One region of the Desertibacillus haloalkaliphilus genome, then DNA from elsewhere that is predicted to be linked to it. Evidence: riboswitches for the same ligand, from Rfam matches in the RefSeq annotation. Region 1 holds a riboswitch; each other region holds the start of a gene.
The links. Region 1 has a riboswitch for S-adenosylmethionine ahead of msrA (peptide-methionine (S)-S-oxide reductase MsrA). Riboswitches for the same ligand answer to the same signal wherever they lie in the genome.
Positions count from the first base shown of each region.

Region 2: another riboswitch for S-adenosylmethionine. It lies ahead of KH400_RS07670 (methionine ABC transporter ATP-binding protein); the one in region 1 lies ahead of msrA (peptide-methionine (S)-S-oxide reductase MsrA).
Region 3: another riboswitch for S-adenosylmethionine. It lies ahead of KH400_RS11390 (methionine biosynthesis PLP-dependent protein); the one in region 1 lies ahead of msrA (peptide-methionine (S)-S-oxide reductase MsrA).
Region 4: another riboswitch for S-adenosylmethionine. It lies ahead of KH400_RS08385 (methionine ABC transporter ATP-binding protein); the one in region 1 lies ahead of msrA (peptide-methionine (S)-S-oxide reductase MsrA).

Region 1 is NZ_JAHPIV010000011.1:109,239-114,947, reverse strand. It holds gene KH400_RS13605 (hypothetical protein) at 1-55, opposite strand, end outside; gene KH400_RS13600 (hypothetical protein) at 118-408, opposite strand; gene KH400_RS13595 (YheC/YheD family protein) at 587-1,360, shown strand; gene msrA (peptide-methionine (S)-S-oxide reductase MsrA) at 1,415-1,879, opposite strand; SAM riboswitch class I at 2,060-2,175, opposite strand; gene KH400_RS13585 (OmpA family protein) at 2,338-3,033, opposite strand; gene KH400_RS13580 (MotA/TolQ/ExbB proton channel family protein) at 3,026-4,852, opposite strand; gene KH400_RS13575 (hypothetical protein) at 5,086-5,313, opposite strand; gene KH400_RS13570 (hypothetical protein) at 5,485-5,709, shown strand, end outside.
Region 2 is NZ_JAHPIV010000005.1:243,602-249,310, forward strand. It holds gene KH400_RS07655 (pyridoxal phosphate-dependent aminotransferase) at 1-1,099, opposite strand, end outside; gene KH400_RS07660 (MetQ/NlpA family ABC transporter substrate-binding protein) at 1,224-2,063, opposite strand; gene KH400_RS07665 (methionine ABC transporter permease) at 2,157-2,819, opposite strand; gene KH400_RS07670 (methionine ABC transporter ATP-binding protein) at 2,779-3,822, opposite strand; SAM riboswitch class I at 3,952-4,057, opposite strand; gene KH400_RS07675 (YjcZ family sporulation protein) at 4,345-4,446, opposite strand; gene KH400_RS07680 (hypothetical protein) at 4,594-4,737, opposite strand; gene KH400_RS07685 (hypothetical protein) at 4,758-5,315, opposite strand; gene KH400_RS27410 (DUF2535 family protein) at 5,475-5,702, opposite strand.
Region 3 is NZ_JAHPIV010000009.1:49,604-55,312, forward strand. It holds gene KH400_RS11370 (YpdA family putative bacillithiol disulfide reductase) at 1-281, shown strand, start outside; gene KH400_RS11375 (asparaginase) at 368-1,339, opposite strand; gene prsW (glutamic-type intramembrane protease PrsW) at 1,444-2,118, shown strand; gene KH400_RS11385 (hypothetical protein) at 2,123-2,284, shown strand; gene KH400_RS25295 (hypothetical protein) at 2,420-2,554, shown strand; SAM riboswitch class I at 2,668-2,777, shown strand; gene KH400_RS11390 (methionine biosynthesis PLP-dependent protein) at 2,883-4,001, shown strand; gene metC (cystathionine beta-lyase) at 4,025-5,200, shown strand; gene KH400_RS11400 (bifunctional homocysteine S-methyltransferase/methylenetetrahydrofolate reductase) at 5,231-5,709, shown strand, end outside.
Region 4 is NZ_JAHPIV010000006.1:135,292-141,000, forward strand. It holds gene KH400_RS08365 (YuzK family famiily protein) at 235-375, opposite strand; gene KH400_RS08370 (carboxymuconolactone decarboxylase family protein) at 616-969, opposite strand; gene KH400_RS08375 (MetQ/NlpA family ABC transporter substrate-binding protein) at 1,405-2,259, opposite strand; gene KH400_RS08380 (methionine ABC transporter permease) at 2,280-2,945, opposite strand; gene KH400_RS08385 (methionine ABC transporter ATP-binding protein) at 2,938-3,963, opposite strand; SAM riboswitch class I at 4,076-4,185, opposite strand; gene KH400_RS08390 (YusG family protein) at 4,365-4,610, opposite strand; gene gcvH (glycine cleavage system protein GcvH) at 5,485-5,709, opposite strand, start outside.

The DNA.
Region 1 (5,709 bases):
GTTCAACCGTCGGAATGGCATTATGACTTGCAATTGAACAGTTCTTTTTACCCATTGTTCTCTCCCCTTTTCTTCTTTTCTTCTTTTCTTTAAGTCAATCCCTGTTTATCCTTGGCTTTAAGATTCGTGTAAAAGCTTATAAATCGTTTTGTTTTTCGGATTGTTATAAGCGTATTCACGCACCTTAGCCAACACCTGGTCAAGACGGCTCGTATCATGCCCCAACTTTGTTTGATGACTTTTAATCTTCATTAACCTTTGATAATGAGGATCACCTTCCAAAACCGTCCTCTCAAATTGGGCTCGTAACTCATCCTTTTCAACTCCTTGATCCAGCAGTTCCACAAGACTGTCCATTTTCTGCATTTCAAGAAGCCGTCTAATAGGCAGTAGGTCACCTCTATTCAACAGCAATCCCTCCTTTTTTATTTTTATATTCAAATCAGGTTATTTTGTATAGATAGATGGAAGATGGAAAATACCTATTTTGAAAAGAACTAGGTCACTCTTAGGGGGATAAACAAGCATATTGAGAAAAATTTCATAACTTATAAATACAGACTTTCTGTTTTTAGGAGAGGATACTATGGCCGAATCAAAGCTTTCTATCAATTCATTGGATACAGAATATGAACGATACGTAGGCAAATGGAGAAAGTATACATTGATGAAACAGAAGAAAAAAGTACGTCAACACCTACCAAAGACAAAACTGTTTTCAAAAAAATCTCTATGGAAGATGCTTGATAAATATGGAGAAGTTATCGTGAAACCAAGCTACGGAAAATATGGGAGGAAAGTTGCGAAGATCTCTTGCATGAACGATGGAAAAATCAAGCTTCATATGGAACAAAAGAAAAAAGTGTTTTGTAATAGAGAAGAAGCCTATACCTATCTTTCAAACTCGTATTTAAATGGCAAGTGTCACATCATCCAACAATATATACCACTTGCGACAATTAACGAATGTCCATTCGATCTAAGGGTTATGGTGCAGCGGAAAAAAGAATCTGATGATTGGATGGTAACTGGCGTAGCAGCTAAAGTAGCAGCAAGCGGATTTGCGGTTACGAATGTAGCTAAACAAGTATTAAATCTTGAAACAGCTATCGAACAATCAAATATAGTAGTAGACGATAAGTGTAAACTGATCGAAGAAATGAACAAGGCTTCTGTAAAAAACGTTCAGAGCATACAAGATTACTACCCTGAATACCGAGGTATCGGGTTAGATGTAGGCGTTGACCCAAAAGGGGATATATGGATCATAGAAGCAAATTTAGAGCCTACCATCGATATGTTTATGGAGTTAAATGATCGCTCCGCACTTCGAAAGATTCGCGCCTATAATCGAGGGTAAAACACGAAACGGTGCCAGGCACCCCTTTTAAGGTGCCTGGCACCCGAGAATGTTTTAAATCCCGCAAGCCAACGTCCCGTTTTTCTGGAAATACTTCTGATGATATTCCTCAGCTTGATAGAATGGTTTGGCTGGTGCAACTTCTGTGACAATCAGCTTTGGACTCGTACGGTTTAATTCAGCTTTCTTCTTCACCGCTACTTCTAGTTGCTGAAGGTTTTGAAAGAAGATCGCCGAACGGTATTGTGTGCCGACATCAATTCCTTGACGATTACGTGTTGTTGGATTATGACATTCAAAAAATTTATCCACTAGTTCTGCATATGAAATTTTCCACGGATTATACCAAATCTCAATCGCTTCTGCATGACCGGTTTGACCTGATTTCACTTCTTCATAAGAAGGGTGCTCTACATCGCCACCTGTATAACCGACTCTTGTTTCTTCTACGCCACGAACCTCTTCAAAAAATGCTTCAACACCCCAAAAACAACCTGCTGCAAATACTGCTTTTTCCATTTTACTCGCTCCTTTTCGAGCGATAAACCTTCTTTCCATATACAAAAACTTGGCTTTTCATCAACCGATGGCGAAAACCTTAGTTGACGTTATACTATCGTCCTAACGCTAATAAATTCTGATAGTATAAGAAAAACCTCTCTAATGAATGTAGAGAGGTTATCGTATATGTATACGATCCTCTCATCTCCCAAGGAAGTCAATCCTTGCAGGAATTAGCACCGTTCAAATCAATGACTTGATTTAATGGTTGCCGGGTTTCAAAGGGCCAGTCCCTCCACCACTCTGGATAAGAAGTCTATCGCTATTAATTTTTATTTGTTAAATAAAATTGTATCTGATTGGTGGCTACTTTGCAAGGAAAATTTTCAAAAATAAATAAAATCACCTTTGCATTACATTTTAAAAGGCAAATCACCCAATCATTCAAGATGATTAGGTGAGTCCATATCAAACTCTTATGCTCCATTTAACAGCTCATGGGTTTTTTCTAATATCTCTTCGTCCTTTAAACGGAATTTAAATTCGACTCGTCGAGATTCTTGGTTGCTATAGTTACCCTCTACATCCGTACGACCATCTGTATAGGATCGACCGTTGACGGTTAGCTTATCTTTCAAATGTGCTTGGATGTTCTGATAAGGAAAATCATCGCTGAGCACATATTCTGCGACACTAAATGCTCGCTCTTGCGACAGCTCGAGATTGTATAGATAGTCACCAATTCTGTCCGCATGACCTTCGATAATAATTTCTGAAATATACTCTTCATAGCCGCTTTCTAAGAGGACATCTAAATAAGCGGGTACAAATTCATCTAAAAACGTAAACGCCTCAGGCTTTAACACCGTTTCATCAAACGCAAACAAAATGTCCGTATCAAAGATCAGAGCACCAGTCTCCTCATCAATTTCAACATTTAACGTTGAATCACTAAATTCATCATTCAAGTCATTAATTAAATCGACTCTAACCCCCATGATTTGATCAATCGTCCGATTCATCTCTTCAATCTGAAACGATTTGATCACCATCATGATAATAAAAATTAAAATAAAACATAAAAGAAGCGCTGTTAATAAATCCGTAAATGATGGCCAAAAGTGTCCTTCCTCTTGTTCACCATGGAATAGTTTTTTATACTTCTTAATCATTGCTTCCAACCCTTACTCTCGTTGGTTGACTCATCGCCCCTTGAGAGAGCGACTGGAGTTGACGATTTAACGTGTGAATTTCTTGACTTAATTCACTGATCGTCTGTTGCATAAAACGAGCGCTTCTTTGCTGTTGATCTTCTGTAATTTCTCCGATTTGCTTAAATTCTTTTTTCATCGCGTCGTTAATATCGACAACATAACCACCGATGTTGCGACTCACCTTATCGAGGCGGTCACCCAGGGTTCCCTCTAAACTGCTAACATACCTTGAGAGGGTGTCTTTTAGCACGGACACGCTTGATTCAATCTGATTTTCGCGGTGGTTAAATGAATCTTTCATATCTGCAATCGTACGGTTGATTTCAGTAAGCATTTGATGATTCTTAACGCCCACTTGCTCATAGGAACGAGAGGCAGCATTTAAATGCTTTTCAAACGATTGCGATTCTCTGGCGTGAGCCCGTAAATGATCATGGAACTCTTGATTAAATTGCTGAAGCTCTTCAAGTCGACCTGACAAGAGACTTTTATATTCTTCTTGAGCGGTATGAATCGTTTCTAGTGCCTCAGGCAGGCGAACAATCGAATTTCCGAGTTTATCGAAGTCGTTCTTCAGCCCTCTTAAATGCGTTGAAATCCCGCTCAGCTTCGAGCTTAAATCGCCTCCAAAAATTCGCGCAAACTGTTCGTTATTCGTTTTCATCATCGATACAAGATTCTCACTTTGTGCAGTCGCTCGCACAAATGAGCCATGAATCGATTCCTGCTTCTCACTAATGGAGGCAAAATAGTTTTTCCAATCAACAACAGCTGTCTGGAATTGGTTCATCGTTTCTTTCTGTGACGTTGTTAATTCGTCTATCTTCCTATACGTTTCCGTAAAAGCACTTGCCATTCGTTCATTTCGCTGATCCATGTTATAAAAATAAGCAAATAACTGCTCAAAGTTTTTATTTAGCTTCTTAACTCCTTGATCAAAACCGTTCGTCACTTCTTTCATCCGGTTAAAAATGACCGTGAAATCTTTTAAGTTTTCAGTTAAACCGTCATTAAACTTCGCTAAGTCCTTTGCCGATTGCTGCAAACCAGCCGTATATTCCTTAAAACCGTCAAACGATTGGACAATGTTTTGTAACGATTCCTGATTCGTTTCACGAAGCTCAACGATCGATGCGTTAATCGTTTCGGACACAGTAATCAAGCGTGCCATTCCATCTTGTTCGTTTTCCTCTAAATGAGATTCGGTTTTGAGCATGATGTCGGTTAACATATATTCGGTATTCGCTACTTTCGTGATCACCGTCATCAGTAATGATAACCCCATACCCGTGATACTCGTATAGAACGCAACATCAATTCCCGCGAGAACGAGTGCGACATTTTCTACGAGTTGATCGCCTGTAGCATTAATACTTCCGAGCGACATTGCCAGTCCAATGAATGTCCCTAACACCCCGACTAAAATAAAAACAGAAACGGTCATCTGCACCATTTTAATAATACTCACAATCGGTAGATTAAACATTCGCCAACTTGAAAATTTATTTTGGACAAAGGTTTCAACTTTTACCGATTCTTGCTGACTTTTTTGCTCATACTCTGCTTGAAACCGGTTAACTGGGTCAATATCCAGAGAATGAGTGTCATTAATAAAATTCCGTACTCGTCTCAATTTCCTATACAAGGTAAAGTGAATGATGACAGCTACGATAAAAGTTACAAACAACACCATAAAAATAAATTCGATCAATGGATTGGATAAAATCGATTGAGCTTGCTCCTGACTGATAAATAACTGTAAAATCGCTTCAACCATAACAATCCCCCTAACAAAGATGACTTGTCACTACATTAGCCTTGTTAATAGCTATTCTCTACGTGGACAAATCATGCATGGAACGATGGAAAGCAGCGGGATCAAAACAAATTCCAAGTCCTTGACCCTCACGCTTCAATTAAAGGCGGCGCGATTCTGTAAATGACTCTCATTGCTCGCGCACTCCGATAAAAAAGGCCACTGATCCCAAAAACCAGTAGCCAAAATTTTCATTAGATTCTCTTTTTCACATCTTCTCTAATCGAATCAATCATACGTTCAGATAAGTTGGCCGGAACCGATTTATCATCTTCAAACATCCATGCATTCACCGTTTCTAGATCCTCTTTGCTAAAGGAAATGCTATAATCTTGATTGTTGTAAGTAAAGTCCGTCGTTACGAATTCTTCGGTATAATACTCATCATCGACAACCATTCGTTTGATTTCATAATCCTTCACGGTCTATGTCTCCTTTTTACAGTCATTAGTCTTTAGAATGAACGGAATATCAACGTTTATGCACGATAACTATTTCTACCTACCCGAACCCAATCAAGAGACTTTATTCCCTTCAGCAAAAACACTGTGATACGATGGACGAGTTGAATAACATACTAAGGAGCGATTCACTTGATCGATTTGAATTTTGAAAAATATACAGAAATGACATTGACAGATTTTCAACTAAAAGATAGTTACGATGTACAGCAATGGACACATTGTATTGTTCGCTTTATGTGTGATAACATGCCCGAAGATATCGAAGACCCGGAGGCACTCGTGATCTTGAACCAAGAAAACGACGTGTTACAAATTTCGCTTTACGAAGAGGGCTGTGACTCTCCGAATTATCAA
Region 2 (5,709 bases), on a different contig from region 1:
GCACATACCCTTCTCCATGATCACCGAAGCCAATGCCTGGTGCAACGGCAACCTGTGCCTTTTCTAATAATAAATCAGCGAAAGTTTCTGATGTATAGCCTTCTGGTACAGGGAGCCAAGCAAAGAATGATCCTTGTGGAGCTTTTACGTTCCAACCGATGTTTTGCAAAGCTGAAATAAATGTATTCCGTCTGCTTTCATATCGTTGGACTAATTCATCGACACAGTCTTGTGGACCGAGTAATGCTTTTGCTGCAGCTTCTTGGATGCCGCCATATAGGCTGCAATGGAGGTGGTCTTGAATAAGGTTGATCGCTTCAATCACACTAGGGTTTCCGACAGCAAAGCCAACTCTCCAGCCAGCCATATTGTAAGTTTTAGACATTGTAATCATTTCAACCCCAACATCTTTTGCACCGGGAACCTCTAACATGCTTAGTGGCTTCTTTCCATCGAAACCAATGGCTCCGTATGCAAAATCATGGACAATACAAATATCATGTTTGTTGCCTATTTCAATTGCATCTTGGAATAAAGCTTCTGTAGCGGTCGCGCCAGTTGGATTATTTGGATAGTTTAAAAACATCAATTTTGATTTTTGAAGATCATTCTTATGTAGTTGTGAAAAGTCAGGGAGAAAGTCATGTTCTGCTTTGAGCGGCATAAATGACATGTTTGCACCTGCAAGGGCAATACCAGACCAATAATCAGGATAACCAGGGTCAGGTACAAGAGCTACATCCCCTTGATTTAATAAGCATTGGCTAACTTCAACGAGACCAGCTTTTGCACCCATTAGTACGGCCACTTCTTTTTCAGGATCAACCTCAACACCGTATTCGCGTTTGTAGTAAGTGGCAACAGCCTCCTTTAAAAAGGAGTAGCCACGAAATGGCGAGTATTTCGAATAAAGAGGGTTCTCTGCTGCTTCTTGTAATGCTTTGATGATGTGTGGTGCTGTTGGTTGATCAGGGTTCCCTTGGCCTAAGTTGATAATGTCGTCATGCTTTGTTTTTGCAGCTGCTACTTTGTTAACTAGCTTGGCAAAGAATTGTTTTGGAAGTCCTTGGATCATTTCTGAGTGTTCAAATGTCTTCATAGTTACACCTCTCAAACCTTTAAATTCATATATCAATTGTAACAATTTTCAGATAACCTGTATGGGGTTCATACAAGAAATCTTAAGAAAAAAACGCCAGTAGGTGAACTGACGTTTTTTTGTGTTAATTTAACATCCATTCAGGTTTTCCAAACCCTTGGAACTCTTCGTCAATGACTTGTTCAAATGCATCTGACTCAACAACGGCTTTAATGTCTTCAACAAATCGTTCCTCTAGATCACTTGTGTTAACGACCACACGGTTACGATAATCATCTGGCATTGTTTCTAATTGCAGTGCATCTAGTAAATCCATTTGTGCAGCAAGTGCGAAATTTCCAGGTACTGCTGAGAGATCTACACTATCTACAGCGCGTGGTAATTGAGCGGCTTCAATTGGAGAAAAATTTAGGTTTTTCACATTTTCTTCGACGTCTCTTTCTGAGATTGTTAAGGGATTAGCCTCTTCATTAACTGTAATTAATCCTGCTTCCTCAAGCATGAGCAATGCACGTGCTAAATTAGTTGGATCGTTTGGAACCGCAATTTCAGCCCCATCTTCAATTTCATCCATCGAATCAAACTTGTTTGAGTAAATACCCATTGGGGCAGTAGGAACAACTACAACCTCGGATAAATCTAGATTGTTACCTTCAGCAAAGTTCTCCATGTAAATCTTATGCTGAAATAGGTTAGCATCGATTGACCCGTTACCTAATGCAGTGTTTGGTTGAATATAGTCATTAAATTCAATCACATCAACTGTATAACCTTGTTCTTCTAAGCCGGGTTGAATGGCTTTGGTAACCATGTCGCTATATGGACCAGATGTTGCACCAATCGTTAAAGTCCCTTTGTCATCTGCTTGTCCAGAGTCTTGAGCTGCTTCTTCAGAGCTGTTTGAGCATGCTGCAACTAACGCAATCATTAGACATGAAAATAAAAATAATTTCAATTTGTTCATTTTTTATTCTCCTTTTTGAATGTATTTTGCCGATAAGGCGAATGTATATTGTCTTTTTAGTTAATAAAACTAAAAATTTAAATCACTAAACAACTATCTTTTATCGACCGTGCGGGCGATGTAGTCCCCAGCATACTGAATGAACTGAACTAGGCAAATTAAGATAATGATTGTTGTAAACATGACCGTATTATCGTAACGGTAGTAGCCAAATCGAATGGCTAAATCACCAATTCCCCCACCACCAACGATACCTGCCATGGCAGAGTAACCAATTAAACTAATCGTAGTGATCGTCAAGCCTTGGATAATTCCTGGCCTTGCCTCTGGTAATAAGACATCCTTGATAATCATCCATGGTGTTGCCCCAACAGCGATTGCCGCTTCGACAACACCTTTATCAATTTTTCTGACTGCCGATTCTACGATTCTAGCAAAGAAGGGAATCGCTGCCACTGACAGTGAAACGGATGCTGCAGTTGGTCCAATTGTGGTACCAGTAATCCATTGCGTAAATGGTAACAGGGCTACGAGTAAAATAATAAAAGGAATGGATCGAACTAAATTTACAAAAACACCAACGAATGATTTGATGACTTTGTTCTCTAAAAATAAATCACGATCTGTAACAAATAGAAGAATACCTAGTGGTAAACCAAAAAGAATGGCAATACTTAAAGATATGATAACCATATAAAGAGTTTCGAAAAAAGCTTTATTTAACTCCGGCCATAACTCGATTAGTGCTTCTACCATATTTAATCACCTCCACCCCTTGTGTACGGTTCCTTAAATAGCTTAGTAAATCTTCTATTTCTTTACCGTCCCCTCTTAGTTCCATAACAAAAATACCAAGAGGTTTTTCTTTGATATATTCAATCTTACCGTGTAGGATATTTCCTTTAACTTGAAACTTTTGGAGGACATCAGAAACGACCGACTCTTCAGCAATTGCCCCTTGAAACTGTAGTTTAATGATTGTTCCATTACAGTTGTCAGTTAAATGTTGCGGTAGTTCAAACTGTAAAACACTTTGAATGAAATCTTGAGTAAGATTTTCTTTTGGATTTGCAAAGATATCATAGACGGGACCTGTTTCAATCACTTGTCCATTTTGCATAACGGCAATCTGATCACAAATCTCTTTGACAACTTCCATTTCATGAGTAATTAAAACAATTGTTAGCCCTAGCTCTTGATTAATTTTTTTTAAGAGGTTCAATATGGATTTTGTTGTACTAGGGTCTAGTGCTGACGTTGCCTCATCACATAAAAGCACTTTCGGATCATTGGCAAGAGCTCGAGCAATCCCCACTCGTTGCTTTTGTCCACCACTTAATTGGGAGGGGTAATAGTTTTTCTTATCAGCTAACCCAACCATCTCTAAAAGTTCATCGACTCGTTTTTCAATATCTGCTTTAGATTTTTTTGCTGCTTTTAAGGCGAAAGCAATGTTATCAAATACAGTTTTTGAGCTCGTTAAGTGAAAGTGTTGAAAGATCATTCCGATCTTTTGTCGGGCATCACGGAGTTGTTTATTATTCAGTTCAACAAGGTTTACGCCATTGATTTTAACGGCTCCTGAAGTAGGCTTTTCCATTAAATTCAAGCAGCGTAATAAAGAACTTTTACCAGCACCGCTGTAACCAACGATTCCAAAAATATTTCCGTGATTAATGTCCAATGATACATTGTCAACACCTCGAACGGTCCCTTTTTTCGATTTATACTCTTTCACTAAATTGTTGATTTCGATCATATGCTCACCTACTTTTAGTAAAAATTTTTTTGAATAATAACCATATTCATTTGGGATCGCTACCGGGATTGATAAAATAAAAACTGCTTCTTTCACCTTAAGAAAGAAGCAGTACGAATTTATTCGTTCTCCTCATCTCCCAGAATGAAACATTCTGCAGGAAGTAGCACCGTTCCAAAAAATGGAGGTTGCCGGACGTCATAGGGCCTGATCCCTCAGTCACTCTTGATAAGAGTTATAAAGTTCTAAAAATTAAGATTGATTAAATGTTAAATTAAATAAAACATATTGTCAACAACCATTTTTGAGTCTATACCTAATATAGCGCTTACATTGTTGTGACCAAAGGAAATAGAAAATCAATATTTTTGAATAGTAATTTTGTGTAAAAGAAGGGTGGGGGGAATGAGTGTGTAAGAACTGACTGTTGTAGAAGCTTTGAGTTGACCGGTTATGTGATGAAAGTTTCAAAGCCATAAAATAAAGGGATAGACATTACGTCTATCCCTTATGGTTCTTATATTAGTAGCCTACAAATGCTGCACCAACGATGATTAATAGAATAAACAACACGACGATTAACGCGAATCCACCTGTATAACCTGCTCCTACATGTGCGCTCATGAATGAAAACCTCCTTTGAGATAATGAGTGTCTTTTGAGCGACTTACAATACATAATCTATGTAGGATGAGAAATATTGTTTGGGCAAATAACCTAAAATTACATAATTGGGTGATTGCCTAATGATTAGAGTGATAATGCAGCGGATTAACGATGATTGACACGTTTGGCTAGTAGCTGTTTGACTTCGTTATAGGTGAGGCCGGATTGGCGATTTTTTCGTTTTACCTCATCAATGTTTGTTCCAGCAACCGTATAGTTACCAGTTTTGTTGTTGTTATTTGAAAGCATGTGAACACCTCGTTTTTTCTTTAAAGTGGCTTACTTTCATTGTTGTTATTCTTGATTTTTTTTAGTGAGACCTTGGAAATGATTTTTTGAAACGGCATAGAAAGAACGGGTTTTGGTAGATGTTCCATCTGGTTTGAGCGATTAATAAAGACGAAAAATCCGGTGACGGTCCAGCATGTAGCAATGGACAATAATGTCAGCATCAACGGGTGCTCAGTTAGGTTCGCTAAGAGCATATACGTGCTGTAACATGCGATGATAGCAAGAAGAATAATAAAAAAAGGATGAGAGTAAAGGAACAGTTCAATAGCAAGTAGCGAGAGCGTCATTCCAAGTAATGAAAACCCTGTATGCTTGTTGAAGGGGGCTGGTACCTGCTTTGAAATGACCTCTCCAATAAGCCATAGGTTTACGACAGGAATGAAAGCAAGCCAAGCACAGGGGACTTGTTGACGTTTAGCGATTTTGAATAAGCCATACGTACCGAATAGGTATGAATTGAGAATGATGAGAATGACAAGGATGGTTAATGTGAGTGCTGTATGTACAAATGTCGTTAAGAATTGTCCGACAGTCAAAAGGACGCACCTCCTTTTTCGTTGAATGGCTTTTCATGGCTCTTTTGATTTATATGCTCGTACCTTATCGTTTAGGCATCAAAATTAACAGTGATACACAAAAATGCAGCCTCTAAAACGTTTTAGAGGCTGTTTTTTTGGGATGTATTAGATTGTTAACTAGCACCTATTGATTAGGCTGTCTAAGACGTTAATGTCTTTCCTTTTCGCTATATAATCTTTGAAAGAATAGCAGTGATTTGGGTTTGTTTTTCGGTCGAGCTCATTTATAAATTCCCTAACGAGACTTTCAATCGTAAAACGCAGTTCATTACAGAAAATGGGGACATTTTCGATCTTTATTTTCTTTCCTTCGCGGTGATACGTTTCAATCGACATCATCTTCATGTAGGAT
Region 3 (5,709 bases), on a different contig from region 1:
AGAACGGTAAAGAGCACAAGGCAAAGGCTGATTTTGTATTTGCTATGACAGGGTATCACCCTGACCATTCTTTTCTGAGTGCGATGGGCGTACACATTGATCCGGGGAGCGGTAGGCCAGCTTTTGATGCGGAAACGATGGAAACGAATGTAGCTGGTATCTTTATTGCAGGAGTGATCGCAGCTGGGAATAATGCGAATGAAATCTTTATTGAGAATGGGCGTTTTCATGGTGATCTTATTGCAGCAGAAATTGCAAACCGAGCAGCATTGAAGAGCTAAAGATGTGCAAGCATATTTAGCATATTGTTTTTGAAAGGGGGAATCCTCAGAGGTGAACTGAACCTACTTGAGGACTCCCCTTTTAATTATGTTAAGAATAGTTCTTGAAGTTTGTTTCGATCTGACGTTACTTCAAGTGCGATCATTAATTTAATTCTCGCTTTTTGACCATTTAAACCATTTGTGAAAATAATCCCAAGCTCTTTTAGGTGTCGTCCACCGCCACTATAACTATACGTATCTTGAACGATACCTCCAAAAGAACGAGAAACGAGAACAATTGGAATGTGGTGTTTGATCAGTTTCTCTAAACCCGGAACGATGCCTGGGGGAACATTTCCTTGTCCGAATGCCTCGATGACAAGTCCATCCATCGAAGTTGTTAAAATTGCATCAAGTAGGCTAGGGTCCATACCAGCATAACATTTTATTAATACAATATTTTTTGTTAATGTTGAAACGTCATAGCGTTCTCGTTTCGAAGGGACATGATGAAAATCAACATCGCGTCTTGTGACAATTCCAATCGGCCCATATTGAGGGCTTTGAAATGTAGCAATATTGCTCGTGTGCGTTTTTGTTACATTTTTTGCAGTGTGAATCTCATCATTAAGAACGACAAGAACGCCTTTGCCATGTGCTGCATCACTTGCTGCTGTTCGGACAGAAGAAATTAAATTATAAGGCCCATCCGCACCAAGTTCATTACTGGATCGCATCGCACCAGTAACAACGACTGGAACATCAGTATCAAGTAATAGGTCCAGTAAATATGCTGTTTCTTCGAGTGTATCTGTTCCGTGTGTAATGACAACGCCCTCAAAGTATTCCGTCTTGATACGGCGCTCAATTCGTTTAGACAATTCCAACATATGTTGTGGTGTGATGTGTGGCGAAGGCAAATGTAGAAAATCATCAACGATCACGGAGGCAATTTTTGAAAGTGATTCAATTGTTGAATATAATGGATTTGAGACACTAGGGCCGACGGTACCTGTTTGTTCATCTTCATGCATCGCGATCGTACCGCCTGTATGTAAAAGTAATATCTTTTTCATAACTGCTTCACCTCATTTAATGTAGGCTTTCATAACCAAACTATGGTTTCTTAAATAAAAGTAACATGTTACGATGAAAAAAAACAGAGGGGAATGGAAGGCTGTTGTTTGCAGTTATATCTGCTGGAATTGCACCGGGCATCGCTTTGTTGTGTTATTTTTATCTCAAAGATGACTATGAGCGTACAACGATTGCAATGGTGACTCGAAATTTTGTTTATGGCTCGCTTATAGTGTTTCCGGTGATGGTCCTACAGTATGCTTTTGAAGCGGAAGGGTATCTACTAGATGCATTTAGCCATGCATTTATACGCGCTGGGCTCATTGAAGAATTTTTTAAATGGTTCCTGCTATTTTTTCTATCGTATAAACACGCAAGATTTAACGAACATTATGATGGAATCGTATTTGGAGCTGCTATATCATTAGGGTTTGCAACGGTTGAAAATATTTTATACTTAATTGCTTATGGGATAGAAGGGGCGATTGGACGGGCGTTTTTTCCTGTATCGAGTCATGCATTATTTGGTGTGATTATGGGATATTATTTAGGTAAAGCAAGTGTTTCGTCTTCCAAAACCTTCATCTGGGTTTTCCTCTCTTTGACACTTCCAGTTGTATTGCATGGGCTATATGATTTTATGTTACTTGCAGCTAATCAATACGTGAAGTTATTAATTGTACCGTTTATGTTTTTCTTATGGTGGTTAGCCTTACAAAAAGTAAAAAGGGCTAATCTGAGTCAACGCACAAAGGATTTGCCGATAGATAAGGAGTGATACTGTGCCAGATAAGCGTTTTCGTATTGTCATTCGTTGTTCAAAATGTGGGGAAAAATATATACTTAGGGGTCGCCAGAATAAAGAAGGCGGCTATGATACTGGATTCAAACGATGTATTTGTGGGAATGAGGAGCAGCTTCGCGTTGAAGCTTCACCTGAATAAAGGTGTCGTGACAAAACTAGTTAAACTATTGGCAATTGTTCGAGGCTAGGACAAAAGGTAAAAACCAACTCCTTTTGTCGTAGTCTTTTTTTGTGGAAAAGGGGCGGAGATGGGAGTGTGAGGGAGAATGCACTGATGAGTAGAAGGTGGTTCAAGGAGTTGGCGCTGAGAAAAGAAGGTTGTTTAAACGATAAAAGAGTAACAGGTGAACCTGAAATTATAAGCGGTTGCTTTTTATATAAGAGTGTCCATGAAATCGTTTTCTTTTAAAGGAGATTTGTAAACTTTATAAAAATTATAAAAATACTCTTGTATTCCCTACTGTTTTGCTGTATTTTAAACTAATAAGCTGAATATTTACTATTTATATATTATTAATAAAGTTCTTATCAAGAGAGACGGAGGGAATGGCCCGAAGAAGTCTCAGCAACCAGCCGCTAGTTATTGGTCAGGTGCTAAATCCATCAAGCGATGTGTGCTTGAAAGATAAGAAGAAGTTGAGACTACAAAACCTTCTTCTTATCATGAAGAAGGTTTTTATTATACCCTGATAATTAGTAGTGGTTGAAGTACTGGTTTGTAAAAGGAGGAAAACAGGATGAATAGAAAGCAACTTGAAACAACATTGGTACAAATTGGTAACCGAACGGATGAGAGGACAGGTGCCGTTAATACACCTATTTACCTATCAACGGCTTATCGGCACGCGGGAATTGGGCAGTCCACTGGCTATGATTATGCAAGAACTGGAAATCCAACGCGTGAAGTGTTGGAAAATGCGATTGCTGAACTTGAAGGTGGTGACCAAGGTTTTGCCTGTAGTTCGGGGATGGCTGCGATTCAAACTGTGTTATCATTGTTTGAACAGGGTGATGAGATTCTCGCTTCACAAGATTTGTATGGTGGAACCTATCGGTTGTTTGAACAAGGGTGGACGAAATGGGGACTAACGTTTACATTTAGTGACCCACGAAACCTTGAGCAATTCGAACAACAAATAACCGATAAGACAAAAGCAATCTTTATTGAGACACCAACCAATCCATTAATGCAAGAAGCAGATCTCGGTGCCCTAAATCAACTGGCAAAAAAGCATGATTTACTGTTTATTGTAGATAACACCTTTTATACGCCGCTGTTACAACAACCCATTCGTGAAGGGGCAGATATTGTTATCCATAGTGCGTCAAAGTATTTAGGTGGTCATAATGATTTGATTGCAGGCTTAATCGTTGCGAAGGGGAAAGAATTGTGTGAACAGCTTTTCTTATACCATAATGGAATTGGCGCAACTTTGGGTTCTTTTGATTCTTGGTTACTCATTCGTGGTATGAAAACACTTGCGTTACGCATGGACCAACATGAACGTAACGCGACAAAGGTTGTTGAATATTTAAGTAATCACCCTTGTGTCGATGAGGTTTTATATCCGGGACGAGGTGGGATGATTTCATTTCGAATTATAAGTGAAAACTGGGTGGATCCATTTTTACAACAATTAAAGCTGATTACATTTGCAGAAAGTCTAGGTGGTGTTGAGAGTTTACTCACATATCCTGCCACACAAACCCATGCGGATATTCCTGAGGATGTTCGGGTCGCAAATGGGGTTTGTAATCGGTTGTTACGGTTTTCAGTTGGAGTGGAGTATGTTGAGGATTTAATTCAAGATTTAGAGCAAGCTTTTCGCTATGCCAAAGAGCATGAACAAATTTAATTAGAAATCGGGGGACGAGGACAATGAGTCAAGATACGTATAGTTTTCAAACAAAATTGCTACATAACGATCATAAAGTTGATCAACAAACAGGAGCAGTGAGTGTACCGATTCAGCACGCGTCTACGTTTCATCAATTTGACTTTGAGACATTTGGTAATTACGATTACGGACGATCAGGGAACCCAACAAGAGAAGCGTTAGAGGAAACGATTGCCGAGTTAGAAGGTGGTTGTAGGGGATTTGCATTTTCATCTGGGATGGCGGCGATATCAACGTCATTTATGTTACTATCAAAGGGAGATCATGTCGTCTTAACAAAAGACGTCTATGGTGGAACGTTTCGTCTAGTAACAGAAGTTTTGACGCGGTTAGGTATTGATCATACGTTTGTTGATATGACAGATGTAGAGGAAGTAAAAGAAAATATCCAACCGAACACAAGATTACTCTATATCGAAACGCCATCAAATCCGACATTGAAAATTACAGATATCCGCGCAATAGTAAGCTTAGCAAAGCAGAACAATTGCCTAACGTTTTTAGATAATACGTTTTTAACACCAGCTCTTCAAAAGCCATTGGAACTTGGCATAGACGTAGTTTTACATAGTGCTACGAAGTTTATTGGCGGACATAGTGATGTCATTGCAGGCTTAGCTGTTGTCAGTGACCAAGAACTAGCGGATCAGCTTGCATTTTTACAAAACTCGTTTGGGGCAATATTAGGTGTTCAAGATTGCTGGCTTGTCTTAAGAGGGTTAAAAACGTTACATGTGCGAATGGAGCACTCGTCAAAGGCTGCTCATCAAATCGCTACGTGGTTAAGTGAGGTTCCTGAAGTTGAAGAGGTCTATTATCCAGGGTTAGAAAGCCATCGTGGTCATGACATTCAAGCGAACCAAGCACAGGGGTATGGTGCAGTCCTGTCCTTCCGTTTGCGAGATCGTGAAGCGGTTAAACAGTTTGTTGCGAATGCAAAAATTCCAGTATTTGCTGTCAGTTTAGGAGCTGTTGAATCGATTTTATCGTATCCGGCAACGATGTCGCATGCGGCGATGCCAAAAGATGAACGTGAAAAGCGAGGAATTAGTGATGGTTTACTCCGTTTATCGGTCGGGTTGGAGAAGCCGGAGGATCTTATCGCTGATTTTGAGCAAGCTTTTAACCAGATTCGTCAGAATGTTACGCCATCTTAAGTGCTATAACGAGTGGAAGGAAGGGGAAACATGAACTTATTAAAAGACCTACAAGAAAAAATACTGATCGGGGATGGAGCCATGGGGACTCTCCTTTATCATCAAGGTGTGGATCGTTGCTATGAAGAGTTGAACCTTTCAAATCCTGAACGAATAGCAGATATCCATCAATCTTATCTTGATGCAGGTGCTCAAGTGCTACAAACCAATTCGTATGCAGCTAACGAATTGAAATTATCACGGTATGGGCTTGAAGATCAGGTTAGTAAAATCAATAAAGCAGCGGTTGCAGTTGCCAAGCAAGTAGCAGGCAAAGATGCTTATGTATTGGGGACAATTGGTGGCGTTCGTGGGATCCAGAAAAAAGACGTTTCCATGCAAGATGTGACAAACAGTTTTTATCAACAGTTTTCAGTATTAGCAGAAGAGCGTGTCGATGGTTTATTGCTTGAAACGTATTATGATTTTGAAGAGATAAAAACGGTTTTAAAGTTAGCTCGCAATTACAC
Region 4 (5,709 bases), on a different contig from region 1:
ATGTCTAATCTTAATTGCACATGTCAGCTTACATATACCGTTTTTACTCCCATCTTCAATTAATCTCATCGTCCTTGCTCCATCTTTCTCCCTTTCTATCGTGGTCCCTGTGGCACTACACCATTCTACCCCGTGCGCGCGATCCGTCCCAATATATTCAAAAAGAGCCAGTAGCAGCTACTGACTCTTTCTCATCTCTATTTTCCCTCGTTATTGCTATAATCTTTGATTTACCTACCGTGAAACTTGTGCAACCAAACGATTACATTGCTTGTAATCCTGCTCACGTGCTTTTTCGACTTTTAATCGTTGTTCAAGACTGCGGCTATATTCTGCATAACCGACTCCGTGTGACTGTTGCATTGCTTTTTCCATTTCGCTCGTATGAGCTACTTTTAACCTCTGGATAGTAAATCAATCCTTTCAAGAATTCTTTTTTCTTACACATATTATGATAGCACGGAGCACAGTCACGACCAATCGCGATTTTGTGTGATATATTCTCACATATACCGCTATAGATTGATTTGCTTATTATGAAAGGGGGCATTTAAAAAAATACACCAAATCGCTCCCGATTTCTTAATGTTGAGAAAACGACCAAGTAATCGCCGACTACTGCTTCATCTGACCGCTTAATTCAGTCATCGCTTCTTGAACAAGTGTAACTGCTTGGCTCATTGCCGCGCCACCACCAAAGGCAGCCGTTACACCAACTGCTTCAAAAATCTCTTCTTCAGTGCAGCCTTGGTCAAGGCAACCTTTGGTATGGTAGATAATGCAATATTCATCTTGCGAATAAATGCTGATGCCAAGCGCCATCAACTGCTTTTCCTTTTGCGAAAGCTTCCCTTCTGCAAAGCATTCCTCTGTAAAATCATTATACTTACTTGCGATATTAGGCATTTTTTGGGTGAAATGACCTAATCCCTCTTTATAATCTTGAAGAGCCATTTCAATACTGTTCATTCCTTGGTTGTCTTGCACGCGATAACCTCCTACATTTTAAAATAAGTATGACAATCAATAGTATAAGTTTTGATGGGCAAAATATTCAGGACGGATCGGTGAAAGGTATGGGTCAACAACGTAATTAGGATAAAGAAGTTCGTCGGTGCGGACATTGGTTTCGCTATTTACTCTAATTCCCTGCTTTTCTGATGTGGCGCGGACTCTCAGTACCTTATTCTGCCTTGCGGTCGTGTTTTTCAACTTAGTTCAGGCCTTTAGCGAATCCTCGGTCCGTTTAGTTTCCAAAAAGGATCTGATTTGATGCAGATAAGGCATCCTATGTCCGTTTCAAAAACCTAGAGGTTTCTTCCCAGCTGGCGCCTTCACCTTTTCGACAAAAAAACACCCGGATTGATTATAATCCGAGTGTTCGAGAAGTGCTTCCCTTTGGACTTATTCGTCCATAGGGATAACGGCACCTTGGTATGTTTCTTCAATAAATGCTCTGATTTCTTCAGAACGTAGCACATCAACTAATGCTTGAATTTCTTCACGCTCTTCTTCACCTGTGCGAACAACAACTAGGTTTGGTTGTAAGACATCTTCGCCTTCAAATGCGATACCGTATTGATCGATATCAACCTCACCTTCTAGTGCATAGTTCGTGTTAATAACAACAGCATCACCTTCACCACTTTGGAAAGATGGAGCAAGCATTCTAGCTTCAACTAGTGTATCGAAGTTTAAGTTTTTAGGATTATCAACAATATCTTCACGTGTCGCTAATTGACCTTCTTCAACATCAAGCTCAATTACACCCGCACGTTCGAAGATTGGTAAAATACGGCCATGGTCACTGAAAGAGTCACTCATGATGATTTGTGCATCTTCCGGAAGATCTTCTAGGCTGTCATACTCTTGAGAGTAAACACCGATTGGTTCAGCGTGAATCGCACCAACACTTGAGAATTCATAACCAAACTCTTCAATTTGCATATCTAAATATCCTGGTGTTTGGAAATAGTTCGCATCAATGTCACCGTCACGTAGTGCTTGGTTCGGTAAAACGTAATCTGTGAACGTAACGATCTCAAGGTCAATCCCTTGCTCTGCTAATAATGGTGTCGCTGCTTCTAATACTTCCGCATGCGGTACAGCTGATGCTCCGACAACTAATGAGACGTTTTCTTCTTGTGCTCCCTCATCGCCAGTTGTCTCGTCAGCTGTATTATCTTCGTCTGCCGTTCCACATGCTACTAGTGATAATGACAATAATGTTGCACTTGCAATACCAAGTAATTTTTTCATTTCTTTCTTCCCCCTTAAACTTATCGTTTATCTGTTCTATATGTGAGAAAATCGCCAATCCATTGAATGATGAAAACAATGATGATAATAGCGATTGTTGCCACCAAGGTTACAAAACTGTTGTTACGTTGGAAACCTTCTAAAAAGGCAAAGTGCCCAAGTCCACCTGCACCGATGACACCAGCCATGGCTGTATAACTGACAAGTGCAATCGCGGTAACAGTAATCCCTGAAATTAACGCTGGCATTGATTCAGGAATTAGCACTTTACGGATAATCTGTCCATTCGTTGCCCCCATTGATTGCGAGGCTTCAATAACACCTTTATCAATCTCACGGAGTGCAATTTCAACCATTCGCGCATAAAACGGTGCTGCACCAATGATTAGTGCAGGTAGCGCTGCATTTGCACCGAGCATTGAGCCGGTAATATAGCGAGTAAATGGAATTAACAAGATAATTAAAATGATAAATGGAATTGAGCGAAAGACGTTCACAAACGTACTAACGGCTTGATTGACTAGGCGATTCTCCCAAAGGTTGCCTTTACTCGTCAGATAAAGAACTAATCCAAGCGCAAGACCAAAGATAAATGTCGCCGAGACTGAAATCACAGTCATGTATAGTGTTTCTAACGTTGCTTCCCAAAGCCTGTCCCATTTCATGCTAGCAAATGCTTCAGTCATGGTCGATCACCTCCACTTCGACTTGTTGCTCGTCGATGAATGCGATCGCTTTTGTGATTTCCGCATCTTCACCGTCGATACGGACAAACAACGTGCCATAAGAGCCTTCTTGTGTTTGCGAAATTTTACCTTGTAAAATATTGACGTCGACATCAAACTTACGAATCAACCCCGTAATTAATGGCTTTTCAGCCTCATCACCAACAAAGGTCAGTTGAATGACTCTTCCAGATGGATTTTCAGCAAGCAAATGCTCGATCGTTTCTTTCGTTTCCTCTGGTTCTGTCACTTGTTTCACAAACTCCTTTGTCATCTCTTCTTGCGGTTTGCGGAAGACATCAAGGACCGGACCTTGTTCAACCACTTTACCAGCCTCCATCACCGCAACCCGGTGACAGATTTTACGAATAACATGCATTTCGTGAGTAATTAGGACAATCGTCAAATCTAGCTTTTGGTTAATATCAACAAGCAGATCAAGGATCGCATCAGTTGTCTTTGGATCAAGCGCTGATGTCGCTTCATCACAAAGCAAAACTTTCGGATTGTTGGCAAGCGCTCGTGCAATCCCAACTCGCTGTTTCTGTCCCCCACTTAGCTGTGACGGATAAGAGTCACCACGACCTTTTAAACCAACGAGCTCAATCAGTTCATCGACCCGCTTCACTCGTTCTTCTCGTTTCACCCCTGCAATTTCAAGTGGGAATGAGATATTTTCACGGACCGTTCGTGACCAAAGCAAGTTAAAGTGCTGAAAGATCATGCTAATTTCTTGGCGCGCCTCGCGCAATGCTTGACCTCGAAGGCTTGAAAGGTTCTTACCTGCAACATTCACATCGCCTTCTGTTGGGCGTTCAAGCATATTTAGCATGCGGATAAGCGTACTTTTTCCGGCACCACTATAGCCGATGATCCCAAAGATTTCGCCTTTATTTATCGTTAAGTCAATGTTATCTACTGCCGTTACAGGGCCGTCTTTAGTTTTGAAGATTTTTCGAATCCCTGCTAATGAAATCATGGTGTCCCTACTTTCTATATAATAATAATATTTATAAATGGATTTTAAGCTTAAAAAAACCTCTCCCTCATCGTTTGAGCAGAAAGGTTTTGATCTCGGTTAGCTGTCCTTTCTCTCATTTATCAAAGCCTACTGCTTTGCAGGAATTGGCACCTTTCTAACTTGATCGTTAGCGGTTGCCGGGTTTCATCGGGCCAGTCCCTCCACCTCTCTAAATAAGAGTTATTCTTCAATTTTCGCTAATACTTGCATGTATCATAGCACGCTGCTCGTTTTTGTGTCAATAAATTTTGATAGAATAGTAGCTTGGCAGTTAATTAAACGTTTGGTTAATATTAGGATTATAGGGACGGGGCCAAAAAGGACGCTTGGGAGGGACTCCCAAGCGCCTGCCTTACGTATTAACACCAGCCCATGTCGCACCCTTCTACGTACGACTTTTCTTTTTGACCGGCTGGTTTTTCATAGCGGAACACTTTATTGTGATCAAACTCAAACCCCTCTGACATCTCATACATGTTCCCTTGGTTCGTCATGACAATCTCACCGACTTTTGCTTTGTCAACATACAAGTTCATTTTGCCATGCTCAAACTTACCTTCAACTTTCCCTGTAATATCAACCTTCTGTAGCTGCTGCTTATCCATGAAGAAAACCTCCTTTGGTTCCCTATACACATACCATTCCCAAACACCAACCACTTCACTCAAATAAATATTACCACCCAAACGAAAACTTAACACCACAAACGAGCTTGAGTAGTTAGTTGTTAGTTGGTTAGGTAAAAAATGATCATACTTCAGCATACGCAATTGGCACCACGTCTAGAGTCGAGCGACTCATTCTTTAAGGACTTCCATGAGTAAACTAAAATGAACACCATCCAACCGTCATGCGGGCACTCCCCTAGCCCTTTCACCAAATGCCGTTCGTACATCCCCAAAAAAAGATCAGACCCAAAGCAAAGGATAAGCGAGACTCCAAATGGTGCTAACCATTTGCGTCGACGCTAGTCGACGTAGTGGAGACAATGCAGAAGGCGTTGAAAGCATGGGGTTCGCTTTCATAAGTATTCGAAATTGGCTCCACGTCTAGGGTCGAGCGACTCATTCTTCATTTTCCCACGTCCAGGGGACCCCAGAGAGACTTCACTACCAAAGAACTTCCTTGAATCAACTAAAAAGATCACAATACAACTCTCATGCGGGCACTCGCTCAGCCAACACCTACACAACATTCGGACCCACTCACAAAAAAAGAGGAGAAATTCTAGATGAGCAAGACCGCAAATGGTGTCAACCATTTGCGTCGACGCTAGTCGACGTAGTGGAGACAATGCAGAAAGCGTTGAAAGCATGGGGTTCGCTTTCATAAGTATTCGAAATTGGCTCCACGTCTAGGGTCGAGCGACTGCACTCACTTGGGAAGTAAGTATGCCAAATTCGCGGGCAACCTGTTTAGCACCATTCTTTCTTCATATAAAAAGAGCAACCCCACCACGGATCGCTCTAACAACTATGATTAGTCTTCCTTAATCATTTCCTCATATTCATCTGCAGACATTAACTTATCAACCTGAGACTTATCAGAAGGCTCAACAATGATCATCCAAGCTTTCTCATACGGAGACTCATTCACAAACTCCGGAGAATCATCAAGCTCTTCATTAATCTCAACCACTTTACCACTCACAGGTGCATAAAGCTCAGAAACAGTCTTAACCGACTCAACACTACCAAACGGCTC